3 regions of the Marinobacter salsuginis genome follow, and region 2 is predicted to be linked to each of the others. Evidence: predicted binding sites of a transcription regulator. Region 2 holds the regulator's gene; each other region holds the start of a gene.
The links. Region 2 encodes FliA, which starts transcription of late flagellar genes. Its sites were predicted from a motif close to CTAAAGTTTNNNNNNNNNNNGCCGNTAA; they were not measured.

Region 1: the regulator FliA is predicted to act here: its motif matches at 2,241-2,268, upstream of flgM (flagellar biosynthesis anti-sigma factor FlgM).
Region 3: the regulator FliA is predicted to act here: its motif matches at 1,879-1,906, upstream of GJU83_RS10830 (methyl-accepting chemotaxis protein).

Annotation. Positions count from the first base shown of each region.
Region 1 is NZ_BGZH01000003.1:215,931-220,077, reverse strand. It holds gene GJU83_RS15135 (peptidylprolyl isomerase) at 1-376, opposite strand, end outside; gene GJU83_RS15130 (cyclic di-GMP-binding domain-containing protein, MshE-related) at 595-1,344, shown strand; gene GJU83_RS15125 (flagellar protein FlgN) at 1,375-1,845, opposite strand; gene flgM (flagellar biosynthesis anti-sigma factor FlgM) at 1,853-2,179, opposite strand; gene flgA (flagellar basal body P-ring formation chaperone FlgA) at 2,356-3,057, opposite strand; gene GJU83_RS15110 (chemotaxis protein CheV) at 3,246-4,147, shown strand, end outside.
Region 2 is NZ_BGZH01000001.1:575,325-579,471, reverse strand. It holds gene flhF (flagellar biosynthesis GTPase FlhF) at 1-617, shown strand, start outside; gene GJU83_RS02635 (MinD/ParA family protein) at 685-1,497, shown strand; gene GJU83_RS02630 (RNA polymerase sigma factor FliA) at 1,529-2,272, shown strand; gene cheY (chemotaxis response regulator CheY) at 2,435-2,818, shown strand; gene GJU83_RS02620 (protein phosphatase CheZ) at 2,839-3,624, shown strand; gene GJU83_RS02615 (chemotaxis protein CheA) at 3,641-4,147, shown strand, end outside.
Region 3 is NZ_BGZH01000001.1:2,389,231-2,393,377, forward strand. It holds gene GJU83_RS10815 (rhodanese-like domain-containing protein) at 1-46, opposite strand, end outside; gene GJU83_RS10820 (thiol-disulfide oxidoreductase DCC family protein) at 130-504, opposite strand; gene GJU83_RS10825 (CHAD domain-containing protein) at 488-1,840, opposite strand; gene GJU83_RS10830 (methyl-accepting chemotaxis protein) at 2,066-3,742, shown strand; gene GJU83_RS10835 (response regulator) at 3,743-4,147, opposite strand, start outside.

The sequences.
Region 1 (4,147 bases), on a different contig from region 2:
CAATGGTTCCACGAAGGTTCGGCAGGGTTTTTGTGGCTTCATTGCGGATCGGGGCGCGGGTCGATTTCCGGGACAGCTCCTCGGTAAACCCGCCGCCCTGGATCATGAATCCGGGGATAACGCGGTGAAAAATGGTGCCGTCGAAGAAACCCTCCCGGGCGTACTGCAGGAAATTGGCAACCGTATCCGGGGCGACATCCGGTCGCAGCTGGAGCTCGATTACGCCCTCGCTGGTCACCATGCGAACGATTGGCAGTGGCTCGTTGGCGGGCTGCTCATTGGTCTGGGCCATTGCCCAGGAGGCCGGCACCAGCAAGGCGAGAGCCATCAGCAGTACGGGTGTCACAGTTTTCAGGGGTTTTACCAAGTTTGTCATTTGCAACCGCTCTCTGTGTTATGCGCAGGCGTTTTAGCTGCGACAATTCAGCGAATTCTGTTATCAGGTGCCAGATCTTACCAGAAGGGGATGGTAAAACGATGACTGTATCCACGCACATTGCGTTGTGATCGTCTAACATTCCGGGTATCGGAAAGCATGGATCACATTAGCCGAGCCGGGTTGTACGGTTTTCACTGTTCAAAAGGAGACACTGGGTGAGAATCCGTCAGGGATTTGAAGAAAAGTCACGCCTCGGGCGGCTGCTTGTTAATCGCGGCTACCTGTCCGAGAAACAACTGGATGAGGGCCTGAAGCTCCAGCGCGAAACCGGACAGCGTCTGGGTGAGGTGTTCATCCAGGCCGGCTGGATCAGCGAAAAAGAACTTCACCGGGTCCTGAAGCACCAGTCCCGGTATCGCAACGCTGCGGCGCTCGTCACAGCGGTAACGCTGCCATTCCAGCCCCTGGTCACCTTTGCGGCGAGCAATTCGGCCGAAGCGTCCCAGGCATCGCTGGAGGCTGGTGAATTGTATGAGCGCGGTAAGCTCGCTCCATTGAGCGAGACTGAGCTGGCGGCCGTCTCAGGTCAGGGAGACCCGAACCTGCTGGAGCGTATCGGTATTGTACGCGATATGGTTGAGAATCCGGCGGGTGACGGCGAACAGGGCGCAGACGGATCCCCAGATGTCATCGAGGGGCTGAAACTTACCGCCAATATTTTTGTACCGGTCCTCAACTTCCTCGACTCGGACCTGACCATTTCCGGTGTCCACTACCGCGAGGGGGAGCCGCGCTATCGGGTGAGGGAGGATGGCGCCTTGATGCTTGCGTTCCCCGAGCGCATCGAGGAAATCCGCATGGACAATATCCGGGTCAGCGGTAGCCAGGGTGCCTCAATGGGTAACGTGAGTATCCACGACATCCGCTTCCATCCGGACTCCCAGATGACAATCTATACCCGATGAAGTAAAAAGCGTTGCCTGCCAGGGCCCTGCTCAGGCGCTGGCAAGCACTGTGCTGCTGGAAACTGTGGTCTGCTGGCCTTGGGCACCGTACAGCTTTTGCTGACCGGTGGCGCCACGGAAGATGTCGGTAAGCCGGGACAGGCGTTTTTGCAAATGGCTTATCACCCGACCGTTGGTCTGGTTCAGCGTCTGACAGGCCCGGAGTTTCTGATCCGCTTCCTGCCAGAGCTGGAACAGCTCAGAAAAGCCGCCGCTGCGGATAAAACGGGAAGGCTCGCCGCCTTCCGGGCGGTATCCCATCTGGACCAATGTCCGGATTTTCTGTTTGGCGCGTTCGCGAACGGCACCCAGAAGCTCGTTTTTCTCTTTGGTCAGAGTTTCCAGCTGTCGGAGGTCGGAACTGGCAAGGCATGTCTTTTCTTTTTCGAGAATATCAGCCAGCGTCTCCAGCTGACTGACATCCTGGGAAAGAAGGGTCTTCAGATCATCGATTGCGGCCATGGTTTACTCACCCGAAAATGCTTTCATCCATCTCAAGCATTTTCTGGGCCAGTTTCTCGGCGTCAATCTTGTAGGTTCCGTTCTCCAGGGCGGAGCGGATCTGTTCGATGCGGTCGTCATCCATTTCCGGATAATCGCCCAGCTTCTGTTCAAGCTGTTTGAGATTCTTGGCCTGATTGCTCAGGCTCACGTTCTCGCCCCGGGCACCCTGGGCCTGGGTTTTCGCCTGTTCGTTGGTCGCCGGCTGGGTATTCTGGGTGCCGGCGCTTTTGTCGGCCGTGGTTCTCTGGGTGTTGACCTGGCCGGGGCCAATTCCATTTAAGTCAACTGACATATCTGTACCTGCTTGCCTGTCGCGCCGCGTGAATGCAGCGCTTACTCGAGTTTATGTCTTCTTAACGGCGGGGCCGCGAAAACCTTTAGTAATTTTCAGTAGTTTTTTCGTCTCTTTTTTTCTACCGGGTTTCCGGCAGGGATTTGCCGCACCGGCAAGCTCATGCCGAGCCGGGCTTACATCGGGATTTCGACATGACCTGGCGCAACAACGCTGGCCTTGATAGTGCGGGAGGATCGCAGATTCTCAACCAGAACCTGTTCGCCAACCCCTGCGCTGGCAAGGGCCTTCCCGCGCGAACGCACTGAGAATCCGCCCGTTTTGGCGGTGATGATAACATGGTCGCCCCGTTCCACGGCATTTGGCGCGGAGAGCATATCCGGCGTGATCAGCGAGCCTGCGTTGACCGACCGGCGCACTTCCATGCCAATGGCCTGTTGCGCGTCGGTAATGACGCCGCGCCGGGAGGCATTGATTTCAACGGACTGCTTGGTCAGGAGGCCTTCGGTTACCCGTTCTCCCCGTGTCAGCGGTCTTGCCGCCACAAGGGCCGGCCCGTGGATGGAAACGGAAGCCGTCACAAACATCCGCCAGGGCCTTGATCCTTCGCAGGCCACCTGCATCGAAGGGCTGGTGCTTTTCCAGGGATCTCCACTGAATTCGACACTCAAGGGCTTCTCGCATTCCGCGAGTGCAAGTCGGTCGTCGATGGAGCCCGGTTCAAAGGATACGGTGTAGCCTTCTGCGGCCTGTTCTCTGGCGAAGCCGTCAAGAAATTCCAGTGTCGCCTGGCGAATCTGTTCAGCGGTTGTGTCAGCCAGCAGCGGGGCGCTCAAGCAAGACATTAGCAGTATCAGAGCCAATTTGGTGGTGCGCATACGTAGCAGTTTGTCCTATGCTGTCAACAACAAGGCAGAAAAGCCCGAATCCGGCTAAGGATTCGATGGCAGTGGCCGTTAAACGGGCTAATCCGCCGCTGATATGACGGCTTTCCGTCAATCACGCTATTATTCAGTGACCAGCAAGATATATGCCGTTGTAATTCCGGCAGGCCAGGAGAATCGAAATGGCAGGGGTATTGGACAGTGTTAACCAGCGCACTCAGATGGTCGGGAAAAACCGTCTTGAGCTGCTTCTTTTCCGCCTGAGGGGACGGCAGATATACGGTATTAACGTCTTCAAAGTGAAAGAGGTCCTGCAGTGCCCCAAGCTATCGTCGCTGCCCAATAGTCGGCCGGTAGTTCGTGGCGTCGCTCATAGTCGTGGTGAGACGATTCCCATTATCGATTTAAGCATGGCTATTGGTTTGCCCGGCATTCCCCAGGACGAGTTGGCGACCAGTTTCGTAATCATCACTGAATACAATCGCAAAACGCAGGGCTTCCTGGTTACCGGCGTTGAGCGGATCATGAACATGAACTGGGAGGAAATTCTGCCGCCACCGAAAGGGGCAGGCAAGGATGTATATCTTACCGCTGTAACAAAAATTGATGATAAGCTTATAGAAATCATAGATGTAGAAAAGATTCTTTCGGAAGTTTCTCCGCTTGGTGAAGACGTGACCGAGGCTGTACTGAGCAAGAGCGCAGAGCGGGTGCCCGGGCATCTTCCGGTATTGGTAGTGGATGACTCCTCTGTCGCACGTCGCCAGATACAGCGGTGCCTGACGGCAATAGGCATGGAGGTTGTGCTTAAAAATGATGGCAAGCAGGCATTCGAGTATCTGAAAGAAATCACTGCGGACGGCTCCCGTGCGAAAGACCATTTCTCATTGATCATTTCTGATGTCGAGATGCCGGAAATGGACGGGTATACGCTGGTAACCAAAGTAAAAGATGACCCGGCTCTATCCGATATGTTTGTTATGCTGCACACCTCCCTCAGTGGTGTGTTCAATCAGGCGATGGTGAAGAAGGTCGGGGCCGACGACTTTATGGCAAAGTTCAGTCCGGACGAGCTGGCGGAGCG
Region 2 (4,147 bases):
GTCCTACCGGTTCCGGCAAGACCACCACGATTGGAAAGCTGGCGGCGCGGTATGTGCTCAAGCATGGCTCCGACTCCCTGGCTCTGGTCACCACCGATCGATACCGGGTGGCGGCGCACGAGCAGTTGTTCGTGTTCGGTCGTATCCTGAATGTGCCGGTTCGGGTGGTGGATGAGACTCACAGCCTGGACGATATTCTGGACGAGCTGTCAGACCGTCACCTGGTTCTGATTGATACTGCCGGGCTGACAAGTTCGGATAAAGGTTATCAGGAACAGCTGGCCGAACTGGCTCGCAGCCATCACAATGTCAAAACGCATCTGGTCGTCTCGGCAACCAGTCAGCCGCGCATCATGAAATCCGTCTGGCATTGCTATAAGATGGCAAATCTTGCGGGCTGTGTGATGACCAAGATCGATGAGGCCCTCACATTGGGTGAGTCCCTCGGTTTTGTCATGGAAACCGGTCTGCCGGTAGCCTACTACACAGACGGGCAGAAGATTCCTGAAGATCTGCACCACGCAGAAGCTGTTCCGCTGGTGCGGCTGGCCGTGGATCGGCTTAAAACACTCCAGCAACAGCAGGCGGTCGCAGAGGGCCTGAAAGAGCACGCCTGAGACCGGACAGATTGACAGCAGGCGTCGGAAACGCACCGGCGAAACGTGGCAAGAGACAAAAAACAGTATGAGCAGAGCACATCCGGTACAGGTGATTGCAGTTTCCGGCGGTAAAGGTGGAGTCGGCAAGAGTAACGTGTCGGTCAACCTCGGAATTGCCCTGGCGCAGAAAGGCCGGAGAGTGGTGCTGCTCGACGCCGATCTTGGGCTCGCCAACATCGACGTATTGCTGGGCATCACCGCCAACCGTAACCTTCAGGATGTTCTGGCAGGCGACTGTGACCTCAAGGACGTTCTGGTAAATGGTCCCGGCGGCATAAAGATCGTTCCTGCCTCCTCAGGTACCCAGCGGATGACCCAGCTCAGTCCCATGGAGCATGCCGGGCTCATTAATGCGTTCAGCGAGCTGGGGGATCAGATCGATGTACTGATCGTCGACACCGCCGCCGGTATCTCCGAATCGGTGGTCAGCTTTCTCAGGGCGTCCCAGGAATTACTGTTGGTGGTGTGTGACGAACCCACGTCCATCACCGATGCCTACGCCCTGATCAAGCTGATGAACCGGGATTATGGAACCAATCGTTTCCGCATTCTTGCCAACCAGGTGCGGAATGAGCAGGAAGGCCGGCATCTGTTCGAAAAACTGACTCGGGTCACCGAGCGCTTCCTCGATGTGGCACTACAATATGTCGGTATAGTCCCCTACGATGAGGCAGTGAAGAAAGCAGTCCAGAGACAGAGGGCAGTGCTGGATGCCTATCCCAGAGCGAAAGCCTCCCTGGCCATCAAGTCTCTGGCCGACAAGGTAGACAGCTGGCCGTTGCCGTCCTCACCCCGTGGACATCTGGAATTCTTTGTGGAGCGGCTCGTCGAAGTCTGAATCGGATCCAGTCAAACAAGAAACCGGATACATGACATTGGCGAAAAACCTCGGAATTTATAACCAGTCAGGTGCGCAGAAGGCATCTCAGCTTGTTGAGCAACACGCGCCGCTGGTCAAGAAAATCGCCCTCCATTTGATGGCCCGCCTGCCGGCTTCCGTTCAGCTTGAAGATCTTATGCAGGCCGGCATGATTGGCCTGCTTGAGGCTGCCCAGCGATACAGTTCCACCAAAGGAGCCACCTTCGAGACCTACGCCGGTATCCGGATTCGTGGGGCGATGGTCGATGAAATCCGCAAGGGCGACTGGGTTCCCCGCTCCGTGCATCGAAACGCCCGTCGCATTTCCCGGGCCATCAAGGCTGTGGAAGACCGGCTTGGCCGGGAAGCCCAGGATCAGGAAGTGGCCGAGGAGCTGGGTATGGAGCTGGCGGAGTATCATTCCTATCTTTCCGATTCCAACAGTGGCCGACTTTTTAGCCTCGATGAGCTCAATGAATCCGGAGAGCTGCCGATAGAACAGACAGAGACGCAGGATAACCCTCTGGAGGGGTTGTCCTCCGATGCCTTCCGGCGGAGCCTGGCTGAGGCCATTGAAGACCTGCCGGAGCGGGAAAAACTGGTTCTGAGCCTTTATTACCAGGAAGAGCTGAACCTCAAGGAAATAGGCGCCGTGCTGGGCGTCAGCGAGAGCAGGGTCAGCCAGATTCACAGCCAGGCTGCCTTGCGCCTTCGGGGGCGGTTGTCGGATTGGCGCCAGGAACCGGACAGCTGATTGCGTTCAGTCTGTGTCTGCGAAGGTGCAGTCTGTAGTTTTTGGTAACCGATGCTTTACAACGGAAGCAAAGGTCTGACAATAAGCGGTTTAAACAGCGGCCTGCTAGACTTTGAACGCGAAGGTCAAACGAATTCCGGGTGTTACTAACTGGAGGTCCCATTGGACAAAAACATGAAAATCCTCATTGTGGATGATTTCTCCACAATGCGACGGATCATCAAAAACCTGCTGCGTGATCTGGGCTTCACCAACACCGATGAAGCAGACGATGGCAACACAGCCTTGCCGATGCTGAAGAGCGGCAAATACGACTTTCTGGTCACCGACTGGAACATGCCGGGCATGTCCGGGTTCGATCTTCTGAAGGCTGTCCGGGCTGACGAGAATCTGAAAACCCTGCCGGTATTGATGGTAACGGCTGAGGCGAAGCGCGACCAGATTGTTGCCGCGGCTCAGGCGGGTGTGAACGGCTACGTTGTCAAACCGTTCACTGCCGCTGTGCTCAAGGAAAAGATTGAGAAAATCTTTGAAAGAATCCAGTAACCAGAGGTCGGATGGCTCTCATGAGCGATAGCAAAAAGAACCATCGGGGCCTTGAGCCGGAGGTGACCGAAAAGCTCCAGCGGCAGGCAGCAGAGCTGGCAGAGAGTGTTGATGCCGGTGATTATGCCAAAGCCATGACCCTGATCAATGAACTCAGCGAGGTCAGGGATCAAAGTCTGTACCGCGAGGTAGGGCGATTGACCCGGAGCCTGCACGAAGCCATCCGGAACTTCCAGATTGACCCCCGGAACGCGGAACAGCAAGAAGCGCTGTCGAAGATGACAGACGCCTCCGATCGCCTCGAATACGTTGTGCAGATGACCGGCGAAGCGGCCAACCGCACCATGGATCTGGTTGAGGAAACCATGCCGGTGGCCAACGCGTTTCGGGAAGAGGCGGCCTCCTTGCGGGACGAATGGCAACGTCTGCGTCGTCGGGAGATGCAGCCGGCGGAGTTCCGGGAACTGTACGGCCGGATTGATCGCTTTTTTGTCAGTACGGCCAGCGACGCTGACACCATGTACAACAATCTTTCGGAAATTCTGCTTGCTCAGGATTATCAGGATTTGACGGGCCAGGTTATCCAGAAGGTCACCGCCCTGGTAAAAGAGGTTGAGGAGCAGATGCTCAGCCTGGTGGTGATGGCCAGCCATGTGGATCAGCTCACCGGCACCGTGCACCAGATTGAAGAGAAGGAAGAATCTGCAGAGAAGGGCGTCGGGCCCCAGATCAAGGCCGATGAGCGTGAAGATGTAGTTTCGGGACAGGATGACGTTGACGACCTGTTGTCCAGTCTCGGTTTCTGAACAAAGAGGGTAACGCATGGCGTTTGATGCTGATGAAGAGATTTTGCAGGACTTCCTGGTAGAAGCCGGTGAAATTCTCGAAAAGCTGTCAGAGCAGTTGGTAGATCTTGAGCAACATCCTGACGACAGTGATCTGCTCAACGCCATTTTCCGTGGCTTTCACACCGTTAAAGGCGGCGCGGGCTTCCTTCAGCTTGAAGCGCTGGTAAATTGCTGCCACTCCGCCGAGAACGTTTTCGATACCCTGCGCAATCACAAGCGTAAGGTGGACTCCGAACTGATGGACGTGGTTCTGGAGGCCCTGGATAACGTTAATGCCATGTTTGAAGAGGTTCGCAATCACGAGGAACCAACACCGGCTCCGGACGAACTGATTGCCCGCCTCGATGCCCTGGCCCTGCCAGAAGGTGAGGGAGCGCCTGTCGCCGACCCTCAGCCAGAACACGAAGAGAGTGAACCGGCGGAGGATGGTGGCGACATCACCGACGACGAATTCGAACAGCTTCTGGATGCCTTGCAGGAC
Region 3 (4,147 bases), 1.8 Mb from region 2:
GGATTTCTTTCCTGGCGGCTTCTACAAGGTCATGGGCAGTTTTCATAGCTGAGCTCCTCAAACTGATGGAATAAGGTTATGCCTCAGGATAAGGGTTCGACCGCCGAGCGTCACTCCGCATATGTACGATTAAGCCGCCTCGTTGTCACCGAAGGCACAGGCGTATTTCCGTTCATACCGCTTGTCTGCCCATCTCCCGTAGATACGCGAGGCAATCTGGAAAATGCCGGGCCACAGCAGGGGCTTGAACAGAAAGCCATAGGGCGTGTGGGACCAGGCCCGAACGTTTGCAGGCAAGCCGATGACCCATTCCCCGGTCCAGGTCATCAGGTGCAGGCGTCGCAGCAGAGTTTCATGGCTCGGCAAATTGCCGCTGCCATCACGCTGTTCGTGGATGTCTGCGAAGATGAGATTGCCACGCTGCAGTTTGCGCAAGGTGCGAATCTCCTTGGCACACAGTGGGCATTGTCCGTCGTAAAACAGGGTGTCATAACGGGGCTCCATCAAGTCCTCCAAGGGTCAGAATCTGTTTCCGGGCGTCCACTTTGCGCTCTTCCAGGGTTTCCAGAATCCCGTCGAGGGCGGCGGGTAAGACCTCCGGGGCCGCCTTGTGGAACTGGTCAAGCAGTTCGATCTGAACATGTAGATCCTGGAAGCGGCCATACAGCTTTTGGCGTGCTTTCATCGTTTTCAGCTCGGACTTCCAGGTTTTCGAGTCCAGCTCCATCAGGTAACGGATTCGCTTGAGTTGCTTGCGAAGCCGATGAATATCCTCATCCGGGGAGGTATGCATCAGCTCAGCGGTCAATTTGTTGAACCCTTTTATACGGCTCTCCACCGCCTTTCGGATGTCTTTTGCCCTCAGCGTCTCCGCCAACTTCTGGAACTTTCGGGACTCAATGAGGTTCAGCCAGTGCTCCATGCTGTCGTGATAGCGCTTGCTCTGCAGGCGCTTGACCAGTTTTTTGTGGCGGTTGGCGGCTTCCTGTTCGAACCAGATCTGCAGGGCTGCCCGGATTTCCGAATTGTCGCCACACAATTCAGGCAAGTCCTGGAGAAAAACATGCAGATCGCGTAACGGTCCCGTCGCACGGGCATGACGTTTCAGGGTTTTAACCGCTTTTGCCAGCGTCTTGTCACCGGTCACTTCCTGCACCGATTCGGCAATGGCCCGGCTGCGCCGAATCGCAATCCGGTATTGGTGCAGGAATTCGTCGTCCAGGCCCAGGATAACGCCACGCTCCAGTTGCCATAGCCGATCATGTTGGTGGTGAAGGGCCTTGGGGATGTCCCTTGCCGGGTCGTCTCCCTCGGTTCTGGCTTTCTTTTTAAGTTTCCGTTCGAAGTGGGCATAGCTGTAATCCTGTGGCGTCATCAGAGCCACCAGCTTGCCCTTGCCCCGGTCTAGCTGGTGCCAATGTTTGATCGGGAGGCGGATGTGAATGAAGCTGGCGGTGGGTAGCTGTTCGGGAGGTTGTTTTAACAGCCACTGGGCCAGTTCCAGCAGGGCCGGATTGTGACCTACAAGCATAACCTGGGCATCTTCTTCCCGCTCTTTCAGCCAGGCAATCAACCGACGGTAGTCAAACGTATAGAGCTCGCTTTGAGTGTGCCAGTGCTCGGGCATAACAGGCTCGGGCATGGCCCCCTCGAGGGTCGCCAGGGCACGGGTGGCGTTACTGCAGTAAATCTCACCTTGCAGGGCGCCTGCAGCCTTCAGTGCCTTGCCCAGCGGAGCCAGCTGGCTTTCACCCCGGGCATTGAGAGGGCGCTCATGGTCGCACAGAGACTCATCAGCCCAGCTGGATTTGGCGTGGCGAACCAGAAACAGGTGCTTCATTGGCCTACCTTCGTAGTGGTCCTTTAGTCTAACGCTTGCTCAAGACATTTTCGTTACTGCCGATACTCTACTTGTCTGATAACAATGGCGGAAGATCAGTTTGTCCAGAAATCCGAACGCGCCATGCGTCGGTCTCTGAAACCTCTTTTTACAAACTGGAACAGAGCACCTGAGTGGGTCTGTGGATAATCCGCATCAATAGTAAGTTCCCTGGAGTCTGGAAACATGAATGTTTTGAGTCGGTTAAAAATTCGAAGCCGCCTACTTTTAGCTATACTGGTGCCCGTACTGATAACGGCGGCAACCCTCGCTTGGATCACCGCCAACCAGATTCAGGCGAACGGAGAAGCCGAGCTCAAGCGCCTGGAGACCAGTCTTCTCGATGCGCGCAAGACCGGGCTGCAGAACCTGATTGATGCTGCTGAGGCGGTGGTGTTGGAGGCCAAGAACGACCCCTCAATGACAGAAGCGGAGGCGAAGGAAGCGGCTGCCGCGCGTCTGCGTTCTATCCGTTTTGATGAAACCAATTATGTATTCGCCTACACCCGGGACGTTTTCAACCTGGCGTATGCCCCGGATCCCTCGAAAGAAGGCCCCACGACAAACCCGGTTGTCAGAAAACTGGTTGGCAATCTTTTCAACGCGGCCCGCGGTGAGGGCTTCTACGGCTACGATTGGATGAACCCGGCCTCCGGCAATGAAGAACCCAAGATGTCCTATTCCACCATCATCCCGGACTGGGACTGGATGATCGGTGCCGGCGTCTACATCACCGACATCGATCGCCAGGTGGCAGCGGCTCGAGAAAAAATTGAAGCCGGTATGGCCGAGACCCTGGGCTTTATCCTGCTGGTGACAGTCCTGGTAGTTGTGGTTGCTTTGGTAATCGGCATTTTCGTGGGTCGTAGTGTGACCCGGCCACTGAAGAGCGTCAGCAACATGATGCAGGAAATCGCCGACGGTGAGGGTGACCTGCGCCAGCGCCTGCCAGACGAAGGCGTTGACGAACTGGCCGAGCTGGGCCGGCGTTTCAACGCCTTCGTGGTCAAGATCCAGGACACCATGCGTGAGGTGGGCGCGACCACCGATCAGGTAGCGTCCGCAGCCGAGGAGTTGAGCCGGGTGGCTAATGAAACCCGGGCTTCGGTTCAGGAGCAGGGCTCCGAGACTGACCAGATCGCCTCAGCCATCAACGAAATGGCCGCCACCATCCAGCAGATTTCCGGCAATGCCAATGAGGTTGAGAGCTCTGCCTCAGACGCCGATCGCATGGCCCGGGAAGGTGGCGAAACCATCAGCAGTGCTCAGGGTGCCGTGAACAAACTGTCCGAAGAGATCGAAGATACCGCCCGAAGCATCAACGCTCTGGCGGAAAAGTCCGATGAGATCCAGCAGGTGCTGGATGTCATTCATGCTGTGACTGAGCAGACCAATCTGCTGGCCCTTAATGCCGCCATCGAGGCTGCACGGGCTGGTGAGCATGGGCGTGGTTTCTCAGTGGTTGCGGATGAGGTTCGCCAGCTGGCGAAACGCAGCGCCGAGTCCGCTGATCAGATTCGCACCATGATTGACGGCTTTGTTACCGAATCCAAGGCATCGGTTGAGCGGATGAACAAGTCACGCAACCGCTCGACGGAAACCGTCGAAAGGATCAATCATGCAACCAGCGCGTTGCGAACCATCGAGACCTCGGTCGGCAAGATTCATGATCAGGTGACTCAGATCGCCACAGCCTCAGAGCAGCAGAGCCAGGTTGCCGAAGAAATCAACCAGAACGTGGTCCGTATTGTCGATGCTGCCCAACGCAGTGATACCGGCGTAAACCAGACCAACGAAGCCAGCCACGAACTGGCGCGCCTGGGTGAGAGCCTTCGGGAGCTAGTTGGTCAGTTCAAGGTCTGATCAGCGGCTGTCGGTCGCATTGATGAGCTCGCGCAACCTTCGGGAGCGTTTGGCACGGGCGCGGACCGTGGCCGTCAGGTAGTCGGTGTCGAACGGCTTCAGGACGTAGTCGTCGCCTCCGAGGGCAACACTCAGGGTTTTCTCATCCTGATGAGACTGTGACGTCAGGAAGACGATGGGAGTGGCATCGAATTCACGGTCCTCCCGGAGGATGGCAGCGAGTTCTGTCCCGGAGACGTTGGGCATCACAATATCCAGAATGATCACATCTGGCCTGATCGCCCGCGCAACCGTCAATGCCTGCAGAGGTTCCTCGCAGGCATGTACCTCAAGCCCAACATATTCCAGCTGTATTTTTGCGGCCTGCAGGGCGGTTTGATCATCATCTACCAGCAGTACGCGGTA